Regions from separate parts of the Nonomuraea mesophila genome, predicted to be linked through region 2. Evidence: riboswitches for the same ligand, from Rfam matches in the RefSeq annotation. Region 2 holds a riboswitch; the other holds the start of a gene.
What was found. A riboswitch is a leader RNA that binds a small molecule or an ion and turns the genes downstream of it on or off. The one in region 2 is predicted to bind glycine.
Positions count from the first base shown of each region.

Region 1: linked by a shared signal. The riboswitch ahead of gcvT (glycine cleavage system aminomethyltransferase GcvT) and the one ahead of gcvP (aminomethyl-transferring glycine dehydrogenase) in region 2 are both predicted to bind glycine.

Region 1 is NZ_SMLD01000013.1:39,661-54,575, reverse strand. Features, by position in the region: gene E1295_RS07715 (ABC transporter permease) at 1-348, opposite strand, end outside; gene E1295_RS07710 (ABC transporter ATP-binding protein) at 350-1,096, opposite strand; gene E1295_RS07705 (response regulator) at 1,214-1,864, opposite strand; gene E1295_RS07700 (sensor histidine kinase) at 1,878-3,047, opposite strand; gene E1295_RS07695 (hypothetical protein) at 3,285-3,779, opposite strand; gene E1295_RS07690 (DUF6286 domain-containing protein) at 3,779-4,378, opposite strand; gene E1295_RS07685 (amino acid deaminase/aldolase) at 4,577-5,770, shown strand; gene E1295_RS07680 (DUF3618 domain-containing protein) at 5,799-6,128, opposite strand; gene bcp (thioredoxin-dependent thiol peroxidase) at 6,299-6,772, shown strand; tRNA gene E1295_RS07670 (tRNA-Leu) at 6,893-6,975, shown strand; gene E1295_RS07665 (L-serine ammonia-lyase) at 7,038-8,414, opposite strand; gene gcvH (glycine cleavage system protein GcvH) at 8,487-8,876, opposite strand; gene gcvT (glycine cleavage system aminomethyltransferase GcvT) at 8,873-9,958, opposite strand; glycine riboswitch at 9,993-10,092, opposite strand; glycine riboswitch at 10,112-10,209, opposite strand; gene E1295_RS07650 (gamma-glutamyl-gamma-aminobutyrate hydrolase family protein) at 10,263-10,955, opposite strand; gene E1295_RS07645 (3-oxoacyl-ACP reductase) at 10,967-11,731, opposite strand; gene E1295_RS07640 (aldehyde dehydrogenase family protein) at 11,751-13,094, opposite strand; gene E1295_RS07635 (glutamine synthetase family protein) at 13,105-14,475, opposite strand; gene E1295_RS07630 (FadR/GntR family transcriptional regulator) at 14,600-14,915, shown strand, end outside.
Region 2 is NZ_SMLD01000078.1:12,712-27,626, reverse strand. Features, by position in the region: gene E1295_RS26510 (GNAT family N-acetyltransferase) at 1-725, shown strand, start outside; gene clsA (cardiolipin synthase ClsA) at 884-1,465, shown strand; gene E1295_RS26500 (mannose-1-phosphate guanyltransferase) at 1,470-3,974, shown strand; gene E1295_RS26495 (double zinc ribbon and FHA domain-containing protein) at 4,254-4,766, shown strand; gene ftsR (transcriptional regulator FtsR) at 4,834-5,493, shown strand; gene E1295_RS26485 (bifunctional nuclease family protein) at 5,626-6,096, shown strand; gene E1295_RS26480 (MerR family transcriptional regulator) at 6,244-6,864, shown strand; glycine riboswitch at 6,923-7,021, shown strand; gene gcvP (aminomethyl-transferring glycine dehydrogenase) at 7,201-10,032, shown strand; gene E1295_RS26470 (tetratricopeptide repeat protein) at 10,126-10,923, shown strand; gene E1295_RS26465 (hypothetical protein) at 10,997-11,344, opposite strand; gene E1295_RS26460 (alpha/beta hydrolase family protein) at 11,426-12,115, shown strand; gene E1295_RS26455 (DUF5999 family protein) at 12,072-12,269, opposite strand; gene E1295_RS26450 (TetR/AcrR family transcriptional regulator C-terminal domain-containing protein) at 12,470-13,030, opposite strand; gene E1295_RS26445 (hypothetical protein) at 13,145-13,543, shown strand; gene E1295_RS26440 (RNA polymerase sigma factor) at 13,616-14,915, opposite strand, start outside.

The DNA of each region.
Region 1 (14,915 bases), on a different contig from region 2:
GCCGGTGACGATCGAGACGGCCGTGGTGGGGAGGTTCCCGACGGTCTTGCCGTCCTTGCCGATCAGCGGCGCGGCGCCGCGTACGAGGCCCTGCGCCTCCGTCACGCCGTCCAGGGCGCGGATGCGCTCCAGCACCCGCTCGGACAGCACGGCGTCGGCGCCCTTGGGCAGGACGGCGACGTCCACCTTGCCCGCGTCGGCGGTGACCCGCTGGGCGAAACCCGCCTGTACGGTGTCGTTCAGCACGAACGTGCCCGCGATGAACCCCACGCCCAGCATGATCGCCAGCGAGGTGAGCAGCAGCCGGAAGGTGTGGGCGCGCAGCCCGGCCAGAGCGGTCCTCAGCACCTCACGCCTCCAGCTTCACGAGCGTGTCCAGCACGCTCTGCGGCGTCGGCGTGGCGAGCTCGGTGACCAGCTCGCCGTCGCGCAGGAACACCACGCGGTCGGCGTACGACGCCGCGACCGGGTCGTGCGTGACCATGACGATGGTCTGGCCCAGCTCGCGCACCGACACGCGCAGGAACGACAGGACCTCGGCGCCGCTGCGGGAGTCCAGGTTGCCGGTCGGCTCGTCGGCGAAGATCACCTGCGGCTTGCTGATGAGCGCCCTGGCCACGGCCACGCGCTGCTGCTGGCCGCCGGACAGCTCGGTCGGCCGGTGGGAGAGCCGGTCCGTCAGCCCGACGGTCGCGACGACCCGGTCGAACAGCGCCTGATCGGCCTGGCGGGCGGCGATCTCCAGGGGCAGGCGGATGTTCTGCTCGGCGGTCAGCGTGGGCAGCAGGTTGAACGCCTGGAAGACGAACCCGATCCGCTCGCGGCGCAGCAGGGTGAGCCGCCGGTCGGACAGCCCGGTCAGCTCCACGTCGCCGAGGTGCACCGTGCCCGACGTGGCCGTGTCGAGACCGGCCAGGCAGTGCATCAGCGTGGACTTGCCCGAGCCGGACGGGCCCATGATGGCGGTGAACGCCCCGGTGGCGAAGGCCACGTTCACCGCGCGCAGGGCGTGCACCCGGGCGTCGCCCTGGCCGTACACCTTGGTCAGATCCGTGGCCACGACGGCGGGCGCGGTTCGGCGTTCCGTGAGAGTCACCAGCACTCCTTCTCCCTGGCGGGGGCGGGTTTCGGACCCGACCCACGCTAGGTGTGGAGTTTTCGCGATCCATGGGCCCTGAGGAGGGACTTCAGGTGCGCCCGCGGACGACCCCGGTCAGCCTTTCGGCCGATGGGACGGCACGACCAGCCCGGCCTCGTACGCGTACACCACCACCTGCACCCGGTCGCGCAGGCCCAGCTTGGCCAGCACCCGGCCCAGGTGGGTCTTCACCGTCGCCTCCGCGACCGCCAGCCGGGCCGCGATCTCCCCGTTGGACAGGCCACGCGCCACCATGAGCAGCACCTCGCGCTCGCGCGGCGTCAGGTCCTCCGCCGCCGCCGGCTCCTCGTCAGGGAGCTGCGCGGCGAACGTCTCCAGCATCCGCCGCAACGTGCGCGGCGACATCGCGGCGTCGCCCGCGTGCACGAGCCTGATGGCGTTGACCAGGTCGGCGGGGGGCACGTCCTTCAGCAGGAACCCGGCCGCGCCCGCCTTGACCGCCGCGAACACGTACTCGTCGAGGTCGAACGTGGTGAGGATCAGCACCTTCGCCCCATCGATGAGGCGGGTGGCCTCGACGCCGTCCATGCGGGGCATCCGCACGTCCATGAGCACGACGTCGACCTCGGCGGTATCGAGGACCTCCAACGCGGTGACCCCGTCGCAGGCCTCGGCCACGACCTCGATGTCGGGCTGGGCGTTCAGCACCATCCTGAACCCGGCCCGCAGCAACTCCTGGTCGTCGACGAGCATCACGCGTATCACCCGGCAGCCTCCTCTACGCCGCTTCCGCCATGGGCAACCGGGCCAGCACCTCGAAGCCGCCGCCCCGCAGAGGGCCGGCCGAGACGTCGCCGCCGTACATGCCGACGCGCTCGCGCATGCCGATCAGGCCGTGCCCGCCGGCGCTCCTGGGCGCCGCCGCGCCCCGGCCGTCGTCGGTCACCCGTACGAGCACGTCGGGGCCGGTGAAGTCGATCTCGACGTCCGCCCGGACGCCGGGGCCGCCGTGCTTGAGGGCGTTCGTCAGCGCCTCCTGCACGATGCGGTACACCGCGAGTTGCTGGCCCTCGGGCAGGTCGGTGGGGGCACCTTCGACGCGCAACCGGGTGGGCACGGCCGATTCGCGCACCATCTTCTCCAGCTGGTCCAGGCCGGGCTGCGGGGTGTAGTCGGTGTCCGGGTTCTCGTTCTCACGCAGGACCCCGACGAGCCTGCGCATCTCGGCGAGCGCGACCCTGCCGGTTCTCGAGATGGTCGTGACGGCCTGGCGGGCCTGCTCGGGATCGTGGTCGAGGGCGTAGCCCGCGCCGTCGGCCTGCACCACCATCACGCTGACGTTGTGGGCCACGACGTCGTGCAGTTCCCTGGCGATCCTGGCGCGCTCGGCGGCGGCCGCCATCCTGGCCTGCTGGTCGCGCTCGCGTTCGGCCCGTTCTGCGCGCTCCTCCAGGCCTTCGAGATAGTGCCTGCGCGTCCTGGCGTACAGGCCGGTCAGCCAGATCGTCACCACGAGGATCGAGCCGGTGGAGAACATGCCGAACGTGGGCGCCATCCAGTCGACCAGCAGCAGCAGCACCCCCAACTCGGCCACGAGCAGCGCCGCCAGCGCCCATTGCCACGTGCACCGGTAGGCCACGCCCCAGAGGGCGATCAGCACCGCCACGTTGGCGGGCACCGGGCCGAGGTCCGCCAGCCACTGGCCGAAGCTGACGAGGGCGACGACGGCGAAGGACAGGCGTGGCCTGTCGCGCCACGCGAGCGGCACGAGCAGTGCCACGGAGACGCCCACGTACCAGATCACGCCGGGGTCGACGCCGCCGTCCGGGGTGTCGCGGTTCGCGTACAGTATCGACGTCAGCAGGCACAGCGCGGCGAGCGGCGCCACCCGCAGGACGGCGGCCACCTTCTCGTGGCGCCTCGACCACGCCTGTACGCTCCCGAACACATCCTCACGATAATTACCTATAGTTGGGTCCTGGTCAGCCTGAAGGGTGAAGTGCGAGTACGACCCAGGTCTGACGTCACAGGCGCTTACGCTCGGCTTACGCGCGACCGGGCATCATGGGTGATCGGGAGCGCCCCTTGTGGGTGAGTAAAGGGAGATCGTGTGAATCATGATCATGATGCCCGGGTCGCGCGGCGGTGAGGAAACGCCGCGCGACCCAGTAGGCACGCCCCGCTCCTAACGGCGGACGTGCAGGCTGACCACGGTGCTCATCTCGTCGTCACGGATCTCGCGCCGGATGCGCCCCACGATGTCCTGGTCGAGTTTGCCCACCACCGCGCCCATGTCCGTCTCCGACGGGCAGGTCACGCTGAGCCGCAGGCCGTCGTCACCGACCCGCACCCTCGCCTTCCCCAGGCCCTCCACGTTCTTCAGCCCGACGAACAACATGGCGGTGCCCGTGCCGTTGGGCGTGCCGCGCCGGCCCCAGCCCAGGCAGAGCAGCAGCCAGCGCAGCGAGACCAGCGACAGGAGGACCAGGGCGAAGGCCAGCAGCCACAGGCTCCACGGCTCCTCCGCGAGCGTCCGGTGCAACTGCGCCGGCACCACCCTGCCCTTGGCGGGCAGGCCGGACAGGCGGCCCTCGCCGCGCAACCACGCGTACGTCCCCAGCCCCGCCAGCACGGTGCCCACGACGGCCAGCCCGATCCGGTTGCCGGCGTACTGCCGCATCACAGCGCCTTCCTGCGCAGCCGGACGACGACCTCGCCCGTGCCCAGCGTGCCCACACCCGCCAGCCGGTCGCCCACCGCGGTGCCGACCTGCCTGAGCATTGCGCCGGTGCTCTCCGCGTCCGTCACGACGGTGACCTCGATGGTGCGCAGGCGCAGGCGTACCCGGGCCTTTTCCACGCCGGCCACCTGCTGGGCCGCGGCGGCCAGCGTACGGCGCAGGCCCGAGCGGGTGATGCCGATGACGATCAGCGGGTCCGACGTCTCCACCGCGACCAGCCTGGACCTGCCCGGCACGACGGCCAGCAGCACCATCAGCACGCCGATGCCCGCCACGACGAGGGCGGCGGTGGACACCTTCGGCCACGCGGTTCTGCCCGCCAGCTCGACCACCTCGTTCACCGGCACCCAGCCGAGCGGCGTGCCGAGCAGCCCCGACACCAGCTCCGCCGCGGTCAGGCCCATCACGGTGGTCAGCACGATCGCCACGACGGCCCCCGGAACGGTCCGTGCCGGTCTGAGCGCCTTGTTCGCCCTGCGCAGTCCGGTGAGCCGTGGGGTGGCGGCGGCGCCGGGCAGTATCTGCTGAAGCGTGGTCATCACAGGGACACACGTACAGGGGGGCCGCATGCCCTGTACCGCACCCTCGCCGCCGATTTGCCCGATCATTACGGGGAGCAGGGCTCGCCGGGGTAAGCCCGGTCGCGGCTGTCACCATCCGTGCCGGTGCGGGCGGATGTGCCGGGTCCGCGCGCCCGGCCCCTGGGTTCGTCGCCGACCAGCCGTTACGCTGCTGGTATGGATGCCCGCCAGCGCTATGATCGCGCCACCGCGGCGATCGAGCCTCCGTTCGCGATCCTCGACCTGGCGGCCATGCGGGCCAACGCGGCCGAGCTCGTACGCCGGGCGGCGGGCAAGCCGATCCGGGTGGCGAGCAAGTCGGTGCGCAGCCGGCCGCTGCTCGAACGCATCCTGGCGATGGACGGCTTCGCGGGTGTCATGGCGTTCACGCTGCCCGAGGCGCTGTGGCTGGCCGGGCACGGCTTCGACGACGTCCTGGTCGCCTATCCGACGGCCGACCGCCACGCGCTCGCCGCGTTGGCCGGTGACGCGGTCGCGGCTGGCCGCGTCACCGTGACCGTCGACTCGCTCGCACATCTCGACTTCATCGAGGCAGCCGTGGCGGGGGCGCGCCGGCGGGCCGAGCTGCGGATCTGCATCGACATCGACGCTGGATATGTCGCGTTCGGTGGGAAATTTCGGGCGGGAGCTCTCCGTTCCCCGATCCGCGAGCCCGAGGACGCCGCCGACCTCGCCGCCGCTGTCGCCAAACGCCCCGGGCTGCGCCTGACCGGACTGCTGGCGTACGAGGCCCAGATCGCCGGAGTCGGCGACGACCCTCCCGGCAACGCCCTCCTCGCCCGCGCCATCAGGCTCATGCAGGCCCGCTCCGCCCGCGAGCTCATCGTCCGGCGCGGCCGCGTCGTGAACGCCGTCCGCCGGGTCACCGACCTCGAGTTCGTCAACGGCGGCGGCACCGGCTGTGTCGAGCGCACCGTACGCGAGAAGGCCGTCACGGAGGTGGCGGCCGGATCGGGCCTCTTCCATCCGAGGTTGTTCGACTTCTACCGCGGTTTCACCGGCCGTCCGGCCGCGCTCTTCGCCCTGCCGGTCGTACGCCGCCCGGCCCCGGACATCGCGACCGTGCTCGGGGGCGGCTATCCGGCCTCGGGCGAGCCCGGCAGCAGCCGGCTGCCGCAGCCGTACCTGCCGGCCGGGCTGCGCTACTCACCGGACGAGGGCGCGGGCGAGGTGCAGACGCCGCTGCTCGGCCAGGCCGCCGAGGACCTGCGGATCGGCGACCGCGTGTGGTTCAGGCACGCCAAGGCGGGCGAGCTGTGCGAGCGCTTCGACACGCTCCACCTCGTGGACGGCGACACCCTGGCCGGGTCGGCGCCGACGTACAGAGGCGAGGGCAAGACCTTCCTGTGATCACCGCAGGAGGCGGCGCGCGCCGGCCTCAGCCGCGCCTGCGGCGGCGCCAGAGCACGATGGCCGCCCCGACGATCAGCACCGCCCCGACCCCGATCAGGACGGGACCCAGGTCGGGCCGCTCGTCCTCCCACAACCGCTCGGGGTCGTCGTCGTAGGCGACCGGCCGCGGCGCCACCCCGAGCGCGTCGCCCACGGACGCCACGAACTGGCCGGCCCTGCCCTTGACGTCGGTCACCGTGCGCTCGGCGACCCGCTTGGGGCTCACCCGGTCGGCAATGGCGTCGACCGTCTGCGCCAACTCGGCGCGTGTCCGCGCGATCCGCCGCTCCAGTTCGTCGGGATCGGTGTCAGCCATGGCGTCTCCTCTCGACCGTACGTGTGGCCGCGCCCGCTTCGTGTGCCGTGCGGGCTCCGTCCGTAGTGGTCGTGATCAGTCTGTCAGGTCGGCGGGCCGTACGGCACGGCGGCCGGGCCGGTAGCTTCGCGGGAAGCCGGTAGGTTTGCGGCAAGCACTGAGGAGGGCCCATGACAGAGACCAAGCTCGCGCCAGGCGACGCCGCGCCCGAGTTCACGCTGCCCGCCGCCGACGGAACCACCGTTTCCCTCGGTGACCACCGCGGCAAGCGGGTGATCCTCTATTTCTACCCCGCCGCGATGACACCCGGCTGCACCAAGCAGGCCTGCGATTTCCGTGACAACCTCAGCCAGTTGACCGCCGAAGGTTTCGTGGTCCTCGGCGTGTCGAAGGACAAACCGGAAAAGCTGGCCAAGTTTGTCGAGCGTGACGCCCTGACGTTCCCGCTGCTGTCCGACCCCGACCTCGTGGTCCACAAGGCGTACGCCGCCTACGGTCCGAAGAAGTCCTACGGCAGGGAGATCGTGGGGGTCATCCGCTCGACGTTCGTCATCGACGGTGACGGCAAGGTCGAGCAGGCCCTCTACAACGTGAAGGCGACCGGGCACGTGGCCTCGCTGAAGAAGAAGCTGGGCCTGGCCTGAGCCGGTCGGCGGGCCCCGGTGAAAAAGGCCGTGCCCTTCTGAGCCGGGGTCATCAGCGGATGCGCCTCGCCGCCACCCAGAGCGCTAAACTGTCACGAGCCCGCTTTCGGCGGGGACTGCGCGGGCGTGGCGAAATGGCATACGCGGCAGGTTTAGGTCTTGTTGGTGGTGACACCGTGGGGGTTCGAATCCCCCCGCCCGCACAATTCGAGCGCCCGGCCTTTGGAATAGGCCGGGCATTTTCCTGACGCGAGTCAGCACCACGTCAGCACTCGATCACGTTGACGGCCAGGCCGCCGCGTGAGGTCTCCTTGTACTTGTCGAGCATGTCGCGGCCGGTGTCGCGCATGGTCTTGATCGCCTTGTCCAGCGCCACGAAATGGCGGCCGTCGCCGCGCAGGGCGATCCTGGCCGCGGTGATGGCCTTGTTCGAGGCGACCGCGTTCCGCTCGATGCACGGGATCTGCACGAGCCCGCCGATCGGGTCGCAGGTCAGCCCCAGGTTGTGCTCGATGCCGATCTCGGCGGCGTTCTCGACCTGCTCCGGCGTGCCGCCGAGCGCCTCCGTGAGGCCCGCCGAGGCCATGGAGCAGGCGGAGCCGACCTCGCCCTGACAGCCCACCTCGGCGCCCGAGATCGAGGCGTTCTCCTTGAACAGCACGCCGATCGCGCCGGCCGTGAGCAGGAAACGCACCACGCCGTCCTCGTCCGCGTGGGGGACGAAGCGGGTGTAGTACGTCAGGACCGCCGGGATGATGCCGGCGGCGCCGTTGGTGGGGGCGGTGACGATGCGGCCGCCCGCGGCGTTCTCCTCGTTGACCGCCAGCGCGAACAACGTCACCCAGTCCATGGCCTGCAGCGGGTCCTTCTCGGCCGGCTCCGACTGCAGGCGGCGGTGCAACTGGTTGGCGCGGCGCTTGACCTTGAGCCCGCCGGGCAGGACGCCCTCCTTGGAGATGCCGCGGCGCACGCACTCCGACATGACCTGCCACAGGCGCAGCAGTTCGGCGCGGACCTCCTCCTCGGTGCGCCCGAACGCCTTCTCGTTCTCCAGCATGATCGCGGACATGGACAGGCCGGTGTTCGTGCAGTGTTTGAGCAGTTCCTCGCCGGTCGTGAAGGGATAGGGCACGACGGTGTCGTCCGGCTTGATGCGGTCGGCGCCGGTGGCCTTCTCGTCCACGACGAAGCCGCCGCCGACCGAGAAGTAGACCTTCTCCCTGAGCCGCTCGCCCGCCGCGTCGTAGGCGGTGAAGCGCATGCCGTTCGGGTGCTCGGGCAGCGTGATCTTGCGTTCGAAGACGAGGTCCTGGCCGACGACGAAGGGGATCTCGTGGCTGCCGTACAGCCGGACGGTGCCCGACTCGCGCATCTCGGCCAGGCGGCCGTCGATGGTGTCGACGTCGACCAGCTCGGGCTTCTCCCCGGACAGGCCGAGCAGGACCGCCTTGTCGCTGCCGTGGCCCTTGCCGGTCAGGCCGAGCGAGCCGTAGAGGATGGCCTCGACGCGGGCCACGCGCGCCAGCAGGCCGTCCTGGTGCAGCCCGCGGGCGAACTTGTGTGCGGCGGCCATCGGGCCTCCCGTGTGGGAGCTCGACGGGCCGATACCGATCTTGAAGAGGTCGAAGACGCTGATCGCCATTGATGATGCGCCCTTCATGAGTGCCGGGGCCCGGCCGCGGGCCCCGGCGTCAGCCGATGAGACCTGGCAGGGTCAGGACTCGCCCGAGGTGAGCGCGGCGTACTCCTCGGCGGACAGCAGCTCGTCAGGGTCGCCCTCCATGCGCACCCGGAACATCCAGCCCTCGCCGTACGGGTCGCTGTTGGCCAGGCTCGGGTCGTCCACGAGGGCCTGGTTGACCTCGACGATCTCGCCGCCGACGGGTGTGTAGATCTCGCTGACCGACTTGGTCGACTCGACCTCGCCGACGGAGTCGCCCGGCTCCGAGATCGAACCGACCTCCGGGAGCTGCACGAAGACGACGTCACCAAGGGCGTCGGCGGCGTAGGCCGTGATGCCGACGGTCACGGTCAGGCCGTCCTCGACCCCGGAAACCCACTCGTGTTCCTTGGTGTAGCTCAGGTCGTCAGGGATGTTGCTCACTTGTTCCTCCTGTAAAAGGGCAGCTCGACCAGGTCCATGGGTTCATGGCTGCCCCGGATGTCCACAGCCAGGCCTGAGTCGGCTCCGGTGTCCACGTAGGCCAGCGCGATGGGCTTGCCCAGGGTCTGGGAGGGCGCACCGCTGGTGACCTCGCCGACGACGGCGCCGTCCTTGGTGACCGGGTAGCCGTGGCGCGGCACCCGGCGGCCCCGGGCGACCAGACCGACGAGCCGGCGCCGCGGCGGGTCGTCCTTGACCGCCTCCAGCGCCGACCGGCCGACGAAGTCTCCCGGCTTGTCGAATTTCACCACCCTGCCCAGCCCCGCGTCGAACGGAGTCAGCTCGGCGCTCAGTTCGTTGCCGTACAGCGGCATGCCCGCTTCGAGCCGGAGCGTGTCGCGGCTGGACAGGCCGGCGGGCTTGAGCCCGTACGGCTCGCCCGCGGCCATGAGCGCGTGCCAGAGCGGCACCGCGTCCTGAACGGCCACGAACAGCTCGAAGCCGTCCTCGCCGGTGTAGCCGGTACGGGCGACGAGCGCCTGACGCCCGTCGACCTGTCCAGGCAGGCCCGCGTAGTACTTGAGCCCGGTCAGGTCGGCGTCGGTGAGTGTGGCGAGGATCTCCTGGGAACGGGGTCCCTGGACGGCGATCAGCGCGTACTGCTGGGAACGGTCGTCGACCACGGCGTCGAACGCCTTGCAACGGCTCTCCAGCTCGTCCGCGACCTTCTCGGCGTTCGAGGCGTTCGCGACGACCATGAACTCCTCGTCGGCGAGCCGGTAGACGATGAGGTCGTCCAGCACCCCGCCCCGCTCGTTGACGATCATGGTGTAGCGGGCGCGTCCCGGCGTCACGGCCGACAGGTTGCCGATCAGCGCGTAGTCCAGCGCCTGTGCGGCCTGCGGCCCGGTCACGAAGATCTCGCCCATGTGCGAGAGGTCGAACAGTCCGGCGGCCTCGCGGACGGCCCTGTGCTCCGCGGACTCGCTTCCGTACCGGAGCGGCATGAGCCACCCCGCGAAGTCGGTCAGCGTCGCGCCGAGGCTTTCGTGCACGTCTCGTAGCGGAGTAGGTCGGGACATTTATCGCACCTCAGGACAGGATTGGATGCCAGCATCCTCCCCCTCTGTCATCGATGCCTGAGAGCTTCGCCCGAGTTTTGCCGGACTTTCACCTTCGGCGAGACCCTGTGGGCCTGCTTTCCAGAGGTCACCTTCCGAGGAGACGGGCTCCCGGTCAGCCGTGCGGTCCTTTGCCTTGAGAGGTTCGCGGGGAGGGCTTGCTCCTTCAGGGACCCTGACCGGCTGTCAGGGTGCTCTCCCGCACGGTTTGCTGGTGTGTCCAGCCAGCCTAGTAGTGATTTGGGGGTCTTGTCGCGTTCGCCCCTCAGCAGGCCGCGACCAGGGCTTCGAAGAGAGCGTGGTCCTCGGCCGCCTCCGGATGCCACTGCGCCGCCACGGTGAACGGCCCCGAGTCCAGCTCCACGCCCTCGACGGTGCCGTCGGCGGCCGTCGCGGTCACGGTGAGGCCCGGGGCCAGGCGGTCGACGGCCTGGTGGTGGTAGTGCGGCACCGTCACGGGCGCCGTGCCCAGCGCCTTGGCCAGGCGGGTGCCGGGGACGGTGGTGATGGGCAGGTGACCGAAACGGCCGGGCGCGGGGGAGTGCTCCGTGTGGCCCACCACGTCGGGCAGGTGCTGGTGGAGGCTGCCGCCGAGGGCGACGTTGAGCACCTGGAGGCCCCGGCAGATGCCGAGGAAGGGCAGCTCGGCGTCGAGGGCCGCGGTCAGCAGGGCGAACTCGGCCTGGTCACGAAATCTGCGGATATAGCCGGTACGTTCCTCCGGCGTCTCCCCGTACCTCGCCGGATCGATGTCGCCGCCCCCGGCCAGCACCAGCCCGTCCAGCCGGCCCACCACCTGCGCGGCCTCCCCGGCGGGCGGCAGCACGACCGGCTGCCCGCCCGCCCGGACGACCTGCTCCACGTACATGTACGGCAGCAGCGCGACCGGCACGTTCTCCCAGACCGTGAACGTCGCCGGCTCCACGTAACAGGTGACCCCGATGACGGGACGTCGCACGATGAACCCTCCTAGAGCGGCGTGACGTAGGCGCCGGAGATGCCGCCGTCCACCAGGAACTCGCTGCCCGTGATGAACGAGGCGTCGTCGCTGGCCAGGAACGCCACCGCGGCCGCGATCTCCGACGCCTCCGCGAAGCGCCCGAGCGGGACGTGCACCAGCCGCCGCTGCGCCCGTTCCGGGTCCTTCGCGAACAGCTCCCGCAGCAGCGGCGTGTTCACCGGGCCGGGGCACAGCGCGTTCACCCGGATGCCCTCCCTGGCGAACTGCACGCCCAGCTCGCGCGACATCGCCAGCACCCCGCCCTTGGAGGCCGTGTAGGAGATCTGCGAGGTCGCCGAGCCCATGACCGCCACGAACGACGCGGTGTTGATGATCGAGCCCTTGCCCTGGCGCCGCATGTAGGGGATGGCGTGCTTGCAGCACAGGTAGACGCTGGTCAGGTTCACGTCCTGGACGCGGCGCCAGGCGTCGATGCCGGTATCCAGGATCGAGTCGTCGTCGGGCGGCGAGATGCCGGCGTTGTTGAAGGCGATGTCCACGCTGCCGTAGGTGTCGAACGTCGTACGGAACATCCGGACGACGTCGTCCTCGTCGGCCACGTCGGCCCGTACGAACAGGCCGCCGACCTCGTTCGCGGCCTTGACGCCCGCCTCCTCGTCCAGGTCGGCGCAGACCACCTTCGCGCCCTCGTCGGCGAACCTGCGCGCGGTGGCCAGCCCGATGCCGCCGCCTGCGCCCGTGACCACCGCCACCCGGTCCTGCAACCGCTTCATGTGCACGTCGCTTTCTACCTCACTCCCAGGAGATGAAGACGTTCTTGGTCTCCGTGAACGCCGCCAGGGCGTCCGGCCCGAGCTCGCGGCCCAGCCCCGACTGCTTGAAACCGCCGAACGGGGTCCAGTGGCGGACCGCCGCGTTGGAGTTCACCGACAACGCGCCCGCCTCGACCGCCCTGGACACGCGGAGCGCGCGCCCGACGTCGCGGGTCCAGATGGAGCCGCTCAGCCCGTACGGGGTGTCGTTGGCGATGCGTACGGCGTCCGCCTCGTCCTCGAAGGGCGCCACCGACACGACCGGCCCGAAGATCTCCTCGGTGAACGCCCGGTCGGTGACGTCCGGGGTGAGCACGGTCGGCGGGAACCAGTAACCCTTGCCGGCCGGGCAGGACCCCTGGAGGTAGGGGGTGCCCTGGACGAAGCCGCGTACGCGGTCGAGCTGCTCGGCGCTGATCAGCGGGCCCATCTCGGTGCGCTCGTCGAGGGGGTCGCCGACGACGACGCCGCGTACGGCCTCGGTGAGGCGCTCCATGAAGGCGTCGTACACGTTTGCCTGGACGAGCAGCCGGGACCTGGCGCAGCAGTCCTGCCCCGCGTTGTCGAACACGGCGTAAGGGGCGGCTTGCGCTGCTTTGTCGAGATCGGCATCCGAAAAGACGATATTTGCGGATTTGCCGCCTAGCTCCAGCGTGACCCGCTTGACCTGGGCCGCCGCCTTGGCCGCGATCTCCTTGCCCACCTCCGTCGAACCGGTGAACACGATCTTGGCCACGCCGGGATGCTCCACCAGCCGGGCGCCCGCGACCTCTCCCGCTCCGGGCAGCACCTGGAGCACCCCCTCGGGGAGGCCCGCCGCCAGGGCCAGCTCGGCCAGCCTCAGCGCGGTCAGCGGGGTCCACTCGGCCGGCTTGACGATCACCGTGTTACCGGCCGCCAGCGCGGGGGCCACCCCCCACGACATGATCAACATCGGGAAGTTCCACGGCACGATGACGCCCACCACGCCCAGCGGCTCCTGGAAGGTGACGTCCACGCCGCCGGGCACCGGGATCTGCTTGCCGTGGTCGCGCTCGGGCGCCCCGGCGTAGAAGTGCAGCACGTCGCGTACGGCGCCCGCCTCCCAGCGGGCGTTGGCGATCGGATGCCCGGCGTTGGCCAGCTCCAGCCGCGCCAGTTCCTCGCCGTGCTCGTCCACCAGGTCGGCGAACCTCCTCAGCAGCCGCGCCCGGTCGCCCGGAGCGACCTGCCGCCAGGCGGCGTACGCCGTCCTGGCACGCTCCACCGCCCGGTCCACCTCGGCCGCGTCGGCGAGTTCGACGTCGGCGACGACGTCCTCCGTCGCCGGATTGACGATCTTCATCGGTCACCCGTCACATTCGCTCGAAACCACGGAACATCTCCCAGTCCGTCACCGCCGCGTCGAACGCCGCCAGCTCCACGCGCGCGTTGTTCGCGTAGTGCTCGACGACGTCCTCGCCGAACGCCTCGCGCGCCAGCTTCGACCCCTCGAACAGGGGCAGCGCGTCACGCAGCGTGTGCGGCACGGTCTCCGCGCCCGAGTCGTAGGCGTTGCCCTCGAACGCGTCCTCCAGCGGGAGCTCGTTGTCGATGCCGTGCAGCCCGGCCGCCACCAGCCCCGCCACCGCGAGGTAGGGGTTGACGTCGCCGCCCGGCACCCGGTTCTCGATCCGCAGCGACGGCCCGTGGCCGACGAGCCTGAGCGCGCAGGTGCGGTTGTCGACGCCCCACTTGATCGCCGTGGGGGCGAAGCTGCCCGGCATGAAACGTTTGTAGGAGTTGATGTTGGGGGCGTACAGAAGGGTGAGCTCGCGCAGGCAGGCCTGCTGGCCGGCAATGAACCGGGCGCCGAGCTCCGAGAGCCCGTACGGACCCGGCCCGGCCATCACGGGGTCGCCGTCGGGGCTCCTGAGCGAGATGTGGACGTGGCAGGAGTTGCCCTCACGCTCGTTCGGCTTGGCCATGAAGGTGATCGACTTGCCCTCCTGGGCGGCGATCTCCTTGGCGCCGTTCTTGTAGATGGCGTGGTTGTCGCAGGTCCGCAGCGCCTCGGCGTAGCGGAAGGCGATCTCGTGCTGGCCCAGGTTGCACTCGCCCTTGGCGGACTCGACGTAGAGCCCCGCGCCCTCCATGTCGCGCCTGATCCGCCGCAGGAGGGGCTCGATGCGGGCGGTGCCCAGCAGCGAGTAGTCGACGTTGTAGAGGTTGGCGGGCGACATGTCGCGGTAGCCGCGCTGCCACGCCTGCTCGTAGGTGTCCTCGTAGACGCAGAACTCCAGCTCGGTGCCGACGTACGCGGCCAGCCCCCGCTCCGCGAGCCGGGCGAGCTGCCTGCGCAGGATCTGGCGCGGGGAGGGCGGCACGTCGCCGCCGTCCTCCCAGGTCAGGTCGGCCATCAGCAGGGCGGTGCCCTCCTGCCAGGGCACCCGGCGCAACGTCGTCAGGTCGGGTTTCATCACGAAGTCGCCGTAGCCGCGCTCCCAGGACGACATCGCGTAGCCGCCCACGGTGTTCATGTCCACGTCGACCGCGAGCAGGTAGTTGCAGCCCTCGGAGCCGTGGTCGAGCACTTCGTCGAGGAAATACCGGGCGGACAGCCTCTTGCCCTGCAATCTGCCCTGCATGTCGGCGATCGCGAGGAGCACGGTGTCGATCCGCCCGGACGCCACCTCGTCGCGCAGCTCGCCGACGGAAAGGTATCCGGTGTTCGCTCCATCGCTCACGCTACGCCGCTCCCATCTGCGCTGACACGCTTCCCTGCTGATTGGGCTAGTCTTAGACCATTGATGTGTATGGCGGGATCGCTTGTCAAGACCTGAGGACACCTTGGACGAGTCGGCGCGTTTGATGACGGTGCTGCGCCCGGTCAGGGCCGGCAACGCCTTCGAGGAGACCGTGGAGCGCCTGCTCCAGGCCATCAAACTCGGCCTGGTCGCGCCGGGCGAGAAGCTTCCTCCCGAGCGCGAGCTGGCCGTCACACTCGGCATCAGCAGGGTGACCCTGCGCGAGGCCATCCGCGCGTTGTCCGACGCGGGCTACCTTGACGTGCGCCGGGGCCGTTACGGCGGCGCTTTCGTCACGTACGCGCCGCCCGAGCCGGACGCCGGCCACCTGCGCGAGGCCGTCAACGAGATGGGCATGGCCGACCTGTCCGACGCCCTCA
Region 2 (14,915 bases):
ACGCCTTCGCCCGCCGCAGGGCGTCCGCCGAGGTGCCGGTCCCCGGCGGGTTCGCGGTGCTGGACGACCGCTTCCCCGGCTCCTACGACGACAACAAGCTGATCGTCGGCTCCGGCGGCCCGGGCGCCGACGAGGTGCTGCGGGCGGCGGACGAGGTGCTCGCCGGGCGGGCGCACCGGCTGGTGTGCGTGGACGACGACCGGCTAGGAGCCGCTCTCGCACCCGCCTTCGCCGCCGCCGGCTACGAGCACGAGACCAACCTGATCATGGCCTACCGGGGTGAGATTCCCCACGATCCGCCCCCGGCCGAGCGGCTGGAACTGACGGAGTTGCTGCCCGTGCTGCGCCGCGACTGGCGCCAGGTGATGCCCCAGGCGCCGGACGACGTGATCGACGGGCTCGCCCGGCGGGTGGAGCGCCGGCTGCGCGGCGCCGATCAGGTGGGCTTCCGCGCCGTCCGGGCCGGTGACGGCCCGGACGGCGAGATCGCCGCCAGGGCCGACCTGTACGTCGACGGCGGCATCGCCCAGATCGAGAGCGTCTTCACCAGCGTGCCGCACCGGGGCAAGGGCCACGCGCGGGCCCTGATGGCCGCGCTGCTCGCGGAGGCGGCCGAGGCCGAGCTGATCTTCCTGGTGGCCGACGCGGACGATTGGCCGAAGGACTTCTACGCCAGGCTCGGCTTCGAACCCCTCGGCTGCACGCACGCCTTCCTGCGCGCCTGACGGCCGCACTCGGAAGGGGCGGCCACAGGCGTCCGTGCCCGGCAGGTCAGCGGGACCAGGCGGGGGCGGGCCGGGCTTCCGGATCGCCGGAGTGGCCGTCTGGAAGGGGGTCCGGACGGGAGCGCTGTGGTGGAGTTTCACGCAGTAGGGTCTGCTGCGTGAGCGATACTTCCGCCGAGGACCGGATCTGGACGGTTCCTAACCTGCTGAGCTTCCTGCGCCTCCTGGGCGTCCCCGTGTTCCTCTGGCTGGTTCTGGGGCCCAAGGCGGACGGGTGGGCGATCGGGATCCTCGTGGTCGCCGGGTTCACGGACTGGCTCGACGGGAAGATCGCCAGGGCCTTCAACCAGACGAGCAGGCTGGGCAGGATCATCGATCCGGCGGCCGACAAGCTCTACGTCTTCGCCACCATCTTCGCCCTGCTGCTGCGCGACGTCATCCCGTGGTGGCTGGTCGCGGTCATCGTCGGACGCGAACTCTTCGTCGCGTGTTCCTTCCCCGTACTTCGCAAACACGGCTATAAGGCACTTCAGGTGCATTTTCTGGGCAAGGCCGCCATGTTCAATCTCATGTACGCCTTCCCTCTCCTCTTCCTGGCCTCCCACACTGGGTGGTATGCCGATATAGCACGAATTGTCGGGTGGGCGTTCGCCCTATGGGGAACGGGTCTGTACTGGTGGGCGGGGGTGCTGTATGTGGTACAGGTGCGCCGGCTCGTAACCTCGGCCAAGAAGGAGTGATCGGGTGAAGGCGGTCGTCATGGCAGGCGGGGAGGGCACTCGGCTGCGTCCGATGACCGCCAACCAGCCCAAGCCCCTGCTCCCCGTGGCCAACCGCCCGATCATGGAGCACGTCCTGCGCCTGCTCAGGCGGCACGGCATCACCGACACCGTGGTCACCGTCCAGTTCCTGGCCGCGCTCGTGCGCGCCTACTTCGGCGACGGCGACGAACTCGGCATGAACCTCCAGTACGCCACCGAGGACCTGCCCCTCGGCACCGCGGGCAGCGTCAAGAACGCCGCCGACCGCCTCCGCGACGATCGTTTCCTGGTCATCTCCGGGGATGCGCTGACCGATTTCGATTTAACGGACATGATCCGCTTTCATCGTGAAAATGCGGCTCTCGTGACGATCGGGCTGAAACGCGTACCGAATCCGCTCGAGTTCGGGATCATCATCGTGGACGACGAGGGCAGGGTGCAGCGGTTCCTGGAGAAGCCCACCTGGGGCCAGGTCTTCTCCGACACCGTGAACACCGGCGTGTACGTCATGGAGCCCGAGGTCCTCGACATGGTGGCCACCGGCGAGCCCGTCGACTGGTCCTCCGACGTCTTCCCCGCCCTGCTCGCCCGCGGCGCCGCCATCTACGGCTACGTGGCCGACGGCTACTGGGAGGACGTCGGCACCCACGAGAGCTATCTGAAGGCCCAGGCCGACGCCCTGTCCGGCAAGGTCGCGGTGGACATCGGCGGCTTCGAGCTCTCGCCCGGGGTCTGGGTGGCCGACTCCGCCGCGGTCGACCCCGACGCCGTGCTCAAGGGCCCGCTGCTCATCGGCGACTACGCCAAGGTCGAGGCAGGGGCCGAGTTGCGCGAGTACACCGTGCTCGGCAACAACGTGGTCGTCCGCGAGGGCGCCTTCCTGCACCGCGCGGTCGTCCACGACAACGTCTACCTCGGCCCGGGGGCCCACCTGCGGGGCTGCGTCATCGGCAAGAGCACCGACGTGATGGCCGGGGCCCGCATCGAGGAGAACTCCGTCATCGGCGACGAATGCGTCATCGAGGCCGAGGCGTACGTCTCCAGCGGCGTCAGGGTCTACCCGTTCAAGACCATCGAGGCCGGAGCGGTCGTCAACACCAGCGTGATCTGGGAGTCGCGCGGCCAGCGCAACCTCTTCGGCACGAGGGGCGTCAGCGGCCTGGTCAACGTCGAGATCACCGCCGAGCTCTGCGTCCGCCTGGCCAGCGCGTACGCCACCACCCTCAAGAAGGGCGAGCACGTCGTCACCTCGCGCGACTGCTCGCTGGCCGCCAGGGCGCTGAAACGGGCCGTCATCGGCGCGCTCACCGCGGGCGCGATCAACGTCCTGGACCTGGAGGCGGCCCCGCTGCCGGTGGCCCGCTTCCACACCGCCAGGGGGTCGGCGGCCGGCGGGATCGCGCTGCGCACCACGCCGGGTGACCCGCAGAGCGTGGACATCGTCATCATGGACGACCGCGGCGCCGACCTGCCCCCGGCCGCGCAGCGCAAGCTGGAGCGGGTCTTCTCCCGCCAGGAGTTCCGCCGCGCCTTCCCCGGTGAGATCGCGGAGCTCGCCTACCCGGCCAGGGCCGTCGAGGACTACACCCAGGAGCTGCTGCGTCACGCCGGCGTGACCGGGGTCAAGGACATGAAGGTCGTCGTCGACTGCGCGGGCGGCACCTCCTCTCTGGTGCTGCCCACGCTGCTCGGCCGGGTCGGCGTCGAGGTGCTCACCGTCAACGCCCGCCTCGACGACGTCTCGCCCACCGAGACGCTCGCCGGGCGGCGGCGTGACCTGCAGCGCCTGTCCGAGCTGGTCGGCTCCTCGCGGGCGGCCTTCGGCGTCAGGTTCGACCCGGTCGGCGAGCGCATCGCCCTGGTGGACGAGATGGGCCAGCTCATCAGCGAGGAACGCGCCCTGCTCGTCGTGCTCGACCTGGTCGCCGCCGAACGCAGGAGCGGCCGGGTGGCCCTGCCCGTCACCACGACCAGGGTGGCCGAGCAGGTGTGCCGCTTCCACGGCGTGCAGGTGCAGTGGACGTCCACCGCGCTCGACGCCCTCACCTCGGCCGCCGCCGGCCCTGACATGATCTTCGCGGCCGACGGGCGCGGCGGCTTCGTGGTGCCGGAGTTCAGCCCCGCGATCGACGGGCTGGCCGCGTTCCTGCGCCTGCTCGGCCTGGTCGCGCGCACCCGCCTGTCGCTCAGCCAGATCGACGCGAGGATTCCCGAGGTCAGACTGCTCAGGCGGACGGTGCCGACACCGTGGGCGGCCAAGGGCGCCGTCATGCGCTCGGTCATCGAGGCGGCCGAGGCCGAGCCCGAGGGCCGGCGCATCGACACCACCGACGGGGTGCGGGTGGCCCGCGAGGACGGCAGCTGGGTGCTCGTGCTGCCGGCCGCCGCCGAGCCGGTCACCGACCTGTGGGCCGAGGCGCCCGACATGGACGGCGCGCAGGCGCTGCTCGAACGCTGGGCCCGCATCGTGGAACAGGCCGCCCAATGACCACCGGCACGCCGTGGCTTCGGGCGCGTGGAAAAAGGGTGGAGCGCGATGTGCGCAGAAGGTCCCGCAAGATCGTAATGTAGAAACGCGCGGCGGCATGGACCGAAGGGCGGGGGCGGCGGTAACTTTGTCTGCGTCCTGACCACAGTCCAGCGCCCCCGTCTTGACCTTTGCCGCTGATCAGCGTAAGTTGCGGCATTCGCAAACTTGAAAAAGCGAAGCGAGGCGCGCTCCAGAGCACCGTCGCCGCGTCTTCGCGGTAGGAGGCCGAGCCGATCGATGCCGAGCGTCTACTGCACGCAGTGCGGGCACGCCAACCCCGAGGATGCCCGTTTCTGTTCCCGCTGTGGGTCACCGCTGACCAGACTCGAGGTCGCCGGGGACACCACATCGACGATCTCGGTGGCGGGAATCGAGGCGTATGAGGCTGAGACAGGCGACATGCTCCAGGCCGAGCGGGCGCTGGTCGAGCAGCTGCCGCCCGGCGCGGCTCTGCTCACGGTGACCAGGGGGCCCAACCAGGGCAGCCGCTTCCGGCTCGACAAAGACCTGACCACGACCGGGCGCCATCCGGAGAGTGACATCTTCCTCGACGACATCACCGTCTCCCGCCGTCACGTCGAGTTCTACCGCCACCGCGGCGGCCAGTTCTCCGTGCGCGACGTGGGCAGCCTCAACGGCACCTACGTCAACAGGGAGCGGATAGAGGAGGTTCCCCTGCACTCCGGTGACGAGGTGCAGATCGGCAAGTTCCGACTCGTCTTCCTGATGCGGGGCAGCTCCGGGGCATGAGGGGGCGAAGCGGGCGGCCGGCGTACGCCGTCTCGTGCGTGGCCATGCGGCAAGGGGAGGAGCGCGCATGACGTCACAGGCGGCACGCTCGCACATGAGCATCGGGGAGGTGCTCGCGCTGCTGCAGGGCGAGTTTCCCGATGTCACCATCTCCAAGATCCGGTTCTTGGAGGGGGAAGGGCTGATCGAGCCCGAGCGCAGCCCGTCCGGCTACCGTAAGTTCACGCACCTGCACGTGGAGCAGCTGCGTTTCATCCTCACCGAGCAGCGCGACCACTACCTGCCGCTGCGGGTGATCAAGGACAGGATGGCGGAGGGCTTCGGCCGTCCGCGAGCCGTCCAGGACACCGACAAGCAGGAGATCAGGCTCAGCAGGGCCGAGCTGATCGAGGCCGCGGGCATCGACGAGGAGACCCTCGACGAGCTGGAGGACTACGGCCTGCTCGCGCCGGTGGCCCGTCGCTACGACGAGGAGGCGCTCACGGTGGCGCGCACCGTCGGCGCGCTGGCCCGCTTCGGCCTGCGCGCCCGGCACCTGCGCGCGGTCAAGGCGGCGGCCGAGCGGGAGTGCGGCCTGGTGGAGCAGACCGTCGCGCCAATACTCAAGCGGCGCGCCCCCGGTGCCATCGGCGAGGCCGACGAGGTGGCCAGGGAGCTTTCCTCGCTCCTGCTCGACCTGCACGCATCCCTTGTGCGCACGGGCGTCCGGTCCGTCCTGGGGCGTTGAGACCGTAGCGAGCTGGGAGGCGGGGGCACATTCCAGGCCCGCCGGGTGTTACGTTGAATTGCAGAAGCCAGTCAGCAGAAGCAACGACCAAATAGCTGTGCCGGGACACCGGTCAGGAATACGGAGCAGCCCGTGTTGCAGATGGAGGTTGTGGGCGTTCGGGTCGAAATGCCCACAAATCAGCCGATCGTCTTGCTGAAGGAGGCACACGGGGAGCGGTTCCTTCCTATATGGATCGGCATGACGGAAGCCACGGCCATCGCCCTGGCCCAGGCAGAGGAGCCTCCGCCGCGGCCGCTCACCCACGACCTCTTCCGAGACGTGCTGAGCGCCCTGGGCGTAGGCCTGCGGGCGGTCAACATCGTCGCCCTGCGTGACGGCATCTTCTTCGCCGACCTGGTGTTCTCCAACGGCGTGGAGGTGAGCGCGCGGCCGTCCGACTCGATCGCGCTCGCCCTGCGCACGGGGGCGCGCATCTTCGCCAGCGAGGAGGTCGTCCAGGAGGCCGGGGTGATCATCCCGGACGACCAGGAGGACGAGGTGGAGAAGTTCAGGGAGTTTCTTGACACGATCACTCCCGAGGACTTCGGCCGGGCGGGGTAGGTATTTCAGTGCATTTACGCTTCACGACGCGCCGAGCCGGATCGTTGACTGAGCATGGTCGCGGTCCTACGGTGCAAGTGAAACCCGTGGCTGCGCTTCACATACCCCCAGATCAGGCCACGGGATGAGAGAAAGCCGGAGGTCCGCGTGGCGGTCAGCAGCGGCGAGGGAAAGACGGCCGGCCAGGAAGATCCGGTGCGGCGCGAGAGCGCGCGGCAGCGTGCCGGGGAGCAGGGCCTGCTCTTCGACGAACAGCCCGCGGCGCTGCCGGGCGACATCGGATACCGCGGGCCGACGGCGTGCTCGGCGGCCGGCATCACCTACCGGCAGCTCGACTACTGGGCGCGCACGGGCCTGGTCGAGCCCACGATAAGAGCCGCGCAGGGCTCCGGCTCCCAGCGTCTCTACAGCTTCCGCGACATCCTGGTCCTCAAGGTCGTCAAGCGGCTGCTCGACACCGGGGTGTCGCTGCAGCAGATCCGCACGGCCGTGCAACACCTGCGTGACCGCGGGGTGGCCGACCTCGCACAGATCACGCTCATGAGCGACGGCGTCAGCGTCTACGAGTGCACCTCGGCCGACGAGGTGATCGACCTGCTCCAGGGCGGCCAGGGCGTGTTCGGCATCGCGCTCGGGCGGGTCTGGCGCGAGGTCGAGGGCTCCCTCGCGGAGCTGCCGGGGGAACGCGCGGCGGCCGAGGACACCGTCCCGGCCGACCACCCCGCTGACGAACTCGCCCGGCGCCGCCGTGCCCGCCGCACCCGGTGAGCACGGCTCCTGACATCCGGACGAACCGGGCGTAGTAACCTGAGGACAGCAAGGCCGACGACCCCGTGCGGGAGAGTCCCCGGGCCCCTGGGCTCCGGGGCGCCGAAGGAGCAACCCTCCCCGGAATCTCTCAGGCATCCCGTACCGCTCGGGCGAGGCAACTCTGGAAAGCAGGCGCACCCGCCAGGCGCGCCTCACCGACGGTGCAAGCCCCACCGGGGGTGAAGCTCTCAGGTCGCGACCCCGCGCTTGTCCGGGGTCCGCGCTGACAGAGGGGGAGATCCGGCACACGCCCGCGCCCCGGCGCCGGTCTCCACAGCCTCGGGAGGCATCTCCATGACCGATCTGTCCGCTCCGCCGTTCTCGTCCCGGCACATCGGCCCCTCGGAGCCCGAACAGCAGCGCATGCTCGAGGCCGTGGGCTTCGAGTCCGTGGCCGACCTGGTCGCGGTCGCCGTGCCCGAGTCCATCAGGGCCAAGGACCGGCTCACGCTGCCCGCTCCCGCGGGCGAGGCCGAGGCCATCGCCGAGCTGCGCGCCCTGGCCGATCGCAACCAGGTGGTCACCTCGATGATCGGGCTGGGCTACCACGACACGGTCACGCCCGCCGTCATCCGCCGCAACCTGCTGGAGAACCCGGGCTGGTACACCGCCTACACCCCCTACCAGCCGGAGATCTCGCAGGGCCGCCTCGAGGCGCTGCTCAACTTCCAGACCGTCGTCTCCGACCTCACCGGCCTGCCCGTCTCCGGCGCCTCGCTGCTCGACGAGGCCACCGCCGCGGCCGAGGCCATGACGCTGGCCCGCAGGGCGGGCAGGTCGAAGAGCGCCGTGTTCGTGGTCGACGCCGACGCGCTGCCCCAGACCAAGGCCGTGCTCGCCACCAGGGCCGAGCCGCTCGGCATCACGCTCGTCGAGCACTCTCTCGACGGCGAGCTGCCCGAGTGCTTCGGCGTGCTCGTGCAGTACCCCGGCGCGTCCGGGCGGCTGCGCGACTTCCGCGACGTGGCCGCCGCCGCGCACGAGGCGGGCGCCCTCGTCGTGGCCGCCGCCGACCTGCTGGCGCTGACGCTCGTGGCCGCCCCCGGCGAGCTGGGCGCCGACATCGCCGTGGGCTCCTCCCAGCGTTTCGGGGTGCCCTTCGGGTTCGGCGGGCCGCACGCCGCCTACATGTCCGTACGCGAGGGCCTGCAGCGGCAGTTGCCCGGCCGCCTGGTCGGGGTGTCCGTCGACGCCGACGGCGACCCCGCCTACCGCCTGGCCCTGCAGACCCGCGAGCAGCACATCCGCCGCGAGAAGGCCACCAGCAACATCTGCACCGCGCAGGTCCTGCTGGCCGTCATCGCCGGCATGTACGCCGTCTACCACGGGCCCGAGAGGCTGCGCCGCATCGCCCACCGGGTGCACCGCCACGCCGCCGCCCTGGCGGAGGGGCTGCGCGGGCAGGGCCTGGAGGTCGTGCACGACGGCTTCTTCGACACCGTGCTCGTACGCGTGCCGGGCCGGGCCTCCGCCGTGGTCGCCGCCGCGGCCGAGCGGGGCGTCAACCTCTGGCAGGTGGACGCCGACCACGTCTCGGTCGCCTGCGACGAGAAGACCGGCGCCGCCGAGGTGGCCACGGTGCAGGCCGCGTTCGGCGTCTCCACCCCCTTCACCGACGTCGAGGGCACCGCGGACGCGCTGCCCTCCTCGCTGCTGCGCGAGTCCGGCTACCTGACCCACCCGGTCTTCCACAGCCACCGCTCCGAGACCGCGATGCTGCGCTACCTGCGCAGGCTGCAGGACAAGGACGTCGCGCTCGACCGGTCGATGATCCCGCTCGGCTCCTGCACGATGAAGCTCAACGCGACCACCGAGATGGAGCCGATCACCTGGCCGGAGTTCGCCGCCGTGCACCCCTACGCGCCCGCCGCCCAGGCCGAGGGCTACCTCGAGCTGATCGGCACGCTGGAGCGCTGGCTGGCCGAGGTGACCGGCTACGACGCCGTCTCCATCCAGCCCAACGCCGGCTCCCAGGGCGAGTTCGCCGGGCTGCTGGCCATCCGCGCCTACCACCGCGCGGGCGGTGAGAGCGAGCGGGACGTCTGCCTCATTCCCTCGTCGGCGCACGGCACCAACGCCGCCAGCGCCGTCATGGCCGGCATGAGGGTCGTGGTCGTGGCCTGCGACTCCGGCGGGAACGTCGACCTGGACGACCTCGATGTCAAGATCGCCAAGCACCGCGACGCGCTGGCCGCGATCATGGTGACGTACCCGTCCACGCACGGCGTCTACGAGGAGACCATCACCGAGATCTGCGCCAAGGTGCACGAGGCCGGTGGCCAGGTCTACGTCGACGGGGCCAACCTCAACGCGCTGGTCGGGCTGGCCAAGCCCGGGGAGTTCGGGGCCGACGTGTCCCACCTCAACCTGCACAAGACGTTCTGCATCCCGCACGGCGGCGGCGGGCCCGGCGTCGGCCCGGTCGCGGTCCGCGGCCACCTGGCCCCCTACCTGCCCGGCCACCCGCTGCGCGACGGTTCGCCGGTGGGGCCCGTCTCCGCGGCCCCCTACGGGTCGGCGGGGATCCTGCCGATCTCGTGGGCGTACATCAGGATGATGGGCTCCGACGGGCTCACGGCGGCCACCGAGCAGGCCATCCTGTCGGCCAACTACCTCGCCAAGCGGCTGGCCCCCCACTACCCGGTGCTCTACACCGGGCGCGGCGGGCTGGTGGCCCACGAGTGCATCGTCGACCTGCGCCAGATCACCAAGGAGACGGGCGTCACCGTCGACGACGTGGCCAAGCGCCTCATCGACTACGGTTTCCACGCGCCCACCATGTCGTTCCCCGTGGCCGGGACGCTCATGATCGAGCCGACCGAGAGCGAGGACCTCGGCGAGCTCGACCGGTTCGCCGACGCGATGATCGCCATCCGGGGCGAGATCGCGAAGGTGGCGTCCGGCGACTACGACAAGACGGACAACCCTCTGCGTAACGCGCCGCACACCGCGGAGTCGGTCAGCGCCGACGAGTGGCGGCACCCCTACTCGCGGACCGAGGCCGCCTACCCGCTGCCGTCGCTGCGCGACGGCAAGTACTGGGTGCCGGTGCGCCGCATCGACCAGGCCTACGGCGACCGCAACCTGGTGTGCTCGTGCCCCCCGCTGGAGGCCTACGAGGACTAGTCACCGGGTGGGCCAGACCTTCGGCGTCAACCCGGCAGACATGATCGCCGGAAGTCGTTAGGCTCGGGGCGACCGTCGCCAGAAGGAGCTCTCTTGACGTCCTCAGAGCTGGAGACCCCGCCTCTCGACACCGCCCGGCGCCTGGCCGAACGCGGTGACCTCGACGGCGCCGCCGCCATCCTGCGCGAGCTCGCCGCCGACCCCGACGAGCCCGACCGGGCGCAGGCCGCCGTCGGGCTGGCCGTGGTGCTGGAGGAGCGCGGCGACGTCGAGGCCGCCAGGGCGGCCGCGAGGACCGCGCTGGCGACCGGCCACCCCGAATACGCCTCCCAGGCCGCCTGCCACCTGGCCCAGGGGTTCGAGCGGGAGGGGCGGGCCGAGCAGGCCAGGGCCGCCTGGCAGGCCGTGCTGGGGGTGGGCGCGGCGGCGTACGTCCCGCTGGCCCACCTCGCGCTGGCCCGGCTGGCCGTGCGGGCGCACGACCTGGAGGAGGCCGAGCGGGAGCTGCAGGCCGCGATGGCGGCCGGCGACGGCGAGGTCGCCGCCCACGCCGCGCAGGAGCTGGCCGACCTGCTGATGGAGCACGGGGAGCCCGGCGCCGCGGCTGAGCTGCTCCTGGACGCCCTGGAGGCCGTGCCCGAGGCCGAGGCGCCGGGGCTGCGGGTCCGGCTCGGCATCGCGCATCTGGAGCTGGCCTGCGCGGAGTTCGCGGAGACCGTGGAGAGCGGCGCGGACGCGCAGACGAGCGCGCTGGCCATCGAGCTGCTCGCGCGCACCCTGCCGTTGCGCGGGCGCGACGACGACGCGGGGCGGGTCTGGTCGTACGGACTGGAGCACGCCGACGAGACCCTGGCCGCGGAGGTCAGGCTCCGCTACCAGCGCGACACCTGACGGGGCCCGCGGCCGCTGCGACGGCCGGGCCGTGGGACGGCGGAGGCGCTCCCGTTCCCTCCACCGGCGCAGGTCAGCCGCGGCGCATGATGGCCGCCGCGGCGGCCACGTTGATGGCGACGATGGCCAGCCATGTGATGAGCAGCCCCACCAGGCCGGCGTTGGCCGACGCGATGGCCGTCAGCGGGATGCCCATGGCCATCGAGCCCAGCGCCACCGGGATCATCGACCCGCCCGGCGTGGACTTCTTGCGCGGTGGGGCCCCGTTACGGTCGAGCTCGGCGCGTACGCGGGCGGCGATGGTGTCGTCGAGACGCTGGGCGAACGAGTCGACGAGCGCCTCCTCGTAGTCAGGCCCGAGGTCGCGACGGGCGTCGAGCGTGGCCTGCAGATCTTCCCTGAGGGGACGCTGGTCCGGCATATGGTCATCATCCATCCTCGATGCGGTGCCGTCATCCGGCCTGAGGGCTAGCGGGCCCTCCTCCCCAGGTACGGTGCTGGCATGGAGGTGACGACCCCGCGCGGGCCCGCGTACGTGGAGATCGACGAGGTGCCGGACGCGCGGCTGCTGCTGGTGCTGACCCACGGGTCGGCCGGGGGAGTGGACGCTCCCGACCTGCTGGCCGTGCGCGAGGCCGCCATGGGCGTGGGCGCCAGTGTGGCGCGGGTGACGCAGGCGTTCAGGGCGGCGGGGGCGCGGGCGCCGGGTTCGCCGGACAGGCAGGACGAGGCGTGGGAGATCGTGCTGTCCGAGCTGCGCTCGCGTCTGCCGGGGCTGCCGCTCGTGCAGGGCGGCCGGAGCAACGGGGCGCGGGTGGCGTGCCGCACGGCGAGGGCGGTCGGCGCGGCGGCGGTGGTGGCGCTGGCCTTTCCGCTGCATCCGCCGGGGAGACCCGAGCGATCGCGGGCCGGCGAGCTACGCGGCGCCGGGGTGGACGTGCTGGTCGTGAACGGTGATCGTGACCCCTTCGGGGTGCCGGACGCCGCGGATGCCGCGCGCCTGGTGGTGTTGCCGGGGGAGGGCCACGACCTGAAAAAGGACCCCGCCCGGGTGGGCGAGGTCGTGGCGGAGTGGATCACCCGCTACGGCGGGCCGCCACGGCAGGGCAGCCCTGGGCGCCCGCGTGGGGGTGCCGCCCGCGTGGGGATCAGGCCGCGCCCACCAGCGGATCGGGCCGGTGAGGCGCGATGACGGTGCCGCTGGGCAGCAGCTCGCCGGTGTCCTCGAACAGGACGACGCCGTTGCAGAGCAGGCTCCACCCCTGCTCGGGGTGGCAGGCGAGGGTGCGTGCCGCCTCGCGGTCAGGCGCCTCGGCATCCGGACAGGCCGGGTCGTGCGGGCACATCGGCGTGCCTCCGATATCTCGTGGGATGCTCCCGTTCTGGAGGGGCGGGAGCCGGCTCGGGTTGTTGTCCTGGCAAGTGTGCGACTGTGTCACACGTTCCGACATAGCCCATTCGGGCTGTTACAGGAGGGTCCCTGGTGCGTGTGACCTTCGACACAGCGTGCCTTATGCAGGATAACCGGCCAAGCACGACACGCGCATCACGTTTGCAATCCCTTGAGGAGAGCGTCGAGCCCGCGCTCGAAGTCGATATCGGCTCTTTCGTCCCGTCTGACCCATTCATCGACGTCAGGGTCGGCCCAGCCTGATTGCTGCACCTCGACGGCGACGCTGCCGAAGACGAAGGCCCGGAGCGTGCGCACGGCCTCGGCGGCGTCCGGCAGCCCCCCGTCGGCGAGCTGCTCGACCTGCTCCTTGACGGCGAGCGCGGTGGCGCCCTTGGGCGGCTTGGTGAGGGCCAGGGCCAGCACGCCGGGATGCTCCCGCAGTGCCTCCCTGCTCGCCCTGCACCAGGCCCTGGCCGTCTCCTGCCAGGTCGGGTGCTGCTCGACCTGGACGGCGGTGACGTGTTCGGCCAGCGCGTCCATCAGCGCCTCCTTGCCCCGGGGCAGGTGGTGATAGATGGCCATCGCCTCCACCTGCAGGGCGTCGCCCAGCCGGCGCATGGTGAGCCGGCGCAGGCCCTGGCCGTCGGCGATGTGGAGCGCGGCCTCGATGATGCGCTCGCGGGAGAGGGGCACGGGTGGTCGCTTGGCGGGCATGGAGATCATCTTACTATGTAAAGGAGCTTGCTCCGGGCCGATTTCCGCACGTGTCGCGCGACGGCGTACCCTGAACGTCGACACGATTGACCACAGCGTGAAGGGGCCGAGTCGATGGCGTTTTTCCGTCCGCGGGTGAGCCGGGAGGCCGAGGTTCGCTTCCACGCGGACCAGGAGATCTCCAGGAGCTACCCCGAGCTGATCGAGAAGGCCCGTGAGGCCGAGCGGACGCTGCGCGTGCTGCAGGCCGCGGAGGCCGACGAGATCGAGCTACTGGCTGCGGGCCAGGCCCTCGACCGGGCGCTGACCGACGCGCTGCGTGCCGCCGAGGCGGGGCAGCGGGCCACGTTCGGGGTGAAGGCCTACGACGACCGGATCGCGCGCCGCAAGGCCAAGGCGACGCCCGAAGGGGCGATGTGGACGGACGAGGTCGAGCGCCTGCGCACGCTGCGCGAGCACAACCGCATGTGGAACATCCCGGGGGTGCCGCGCCCGGTGCCCGCCACCGCCTGACATCCGGCGGCTCCAGGAGCGTCTTAGAGAAGAAAAGAGCCCCGGCACACACGATGTGCCGGGGCTCTTCCGTCAGCTGGCCCAGTCGAGCAGCGGGCGGGTGTTGCTCGGGTGGCGCAGCTTGGACAGCGACTCCTTCTCCAGCTGGCGGATGCGCTCCCGGGTCAGCCCCAGGTGCTTGCCGATCTCGTCCAGCGTGTGCGGCTTGCCGTCCACCAGGCCGAAACGCAGTGCCATGATCTTCGACTCGCGCGGTGAGAGGTTGTCGAGCACGCCGCGCAGCTGGTCGCCCAGCAGCTGGCGGTCGACGATCTCCGATGCCTCGGGGGAGTCGACGTCCTCGATGAGGTCGCCGATCGTGGTCTCGCCGTCCTCGCCGATCGTCGCGTTCAGCGAGATCGGCTGGCGGCTGGTGCGCAGCAGCTCCTCGATCTGGTCCGGGGTCTTGTCCAGCTCGGCCGCCAGCTCCTCGGGGGTCGGCTCGCGTCCCAGGCGCTGGTGCATGTCACGCTCGATGCGCGACAGCTTGGACAACATCTCCAGCACGTGCACCGGCAGCCGGATCGTACGCGCGGAGTCGGCGAAGCCGCGCTGGATGGCCTGCCTGATCCACCACATGGCGTACGTCGAGAACTTGAATCCCTTGGTGTAGTCGAACTTCTCCACCGCCCGGATGAGCCCGAGGTTGCCCTCCTGGACCACGTCGAGCAGCGACATGCCGCGGTCGGTGTACTTCTTGGCCACCGACACGACCAGGCGCAGGTTGGCCTCCAGCATGTGGTCCTTGGCCTGCTTGCCGTCCTCGACGACCATGAGCAGGTCCTCCCGCTGGTCGGGCGGCAGGTCGGTCTGCGTCTCGAGCTTGTACTCGGCGTACAGTCCGGCCTCGATCCGCCTGGCCAGCTCGACCTCCTGCGCCGCGGTGAGCAGCGTGCGGCGGCCGATGGACTTCAGGTAGGTGTGCACCGAGTCGCCCATGACGGACTGGGTGTCGTCCAGGTCGTTGGCGTCGCCGTCGTCCTCGGCGCTCAGGTGGAGCTCTTCCGGTACGTCCTCCTCGTGCTCCGGCTTGGGCTCCGCCGGGACGGCGGCCCGCGCGTCGGCGGGGGAGGCGGTTTTTGCCTCGGCCGCCTTGCGGCCGGTAGTCTTTGCGCGCGAAGGCTTCTTGGGGGTCTCTGTCTTCTTCTGGGCGCTCTGCTGCCCGGTCTTCCTGGGGGTGGCGGTGCTGAGAGACGGCTCGTTCTCGGCGGCCAGGCTCACGCCGGCCTCTGACAGCTCCCGCAATATCGTGCGGCCCTCAGAGGGGCTGATGCCGGCTCTGCCGAACGCGTCCCGCAGTTCCGCCAGAGATAGGTGACCCTGGGTTCGCCCT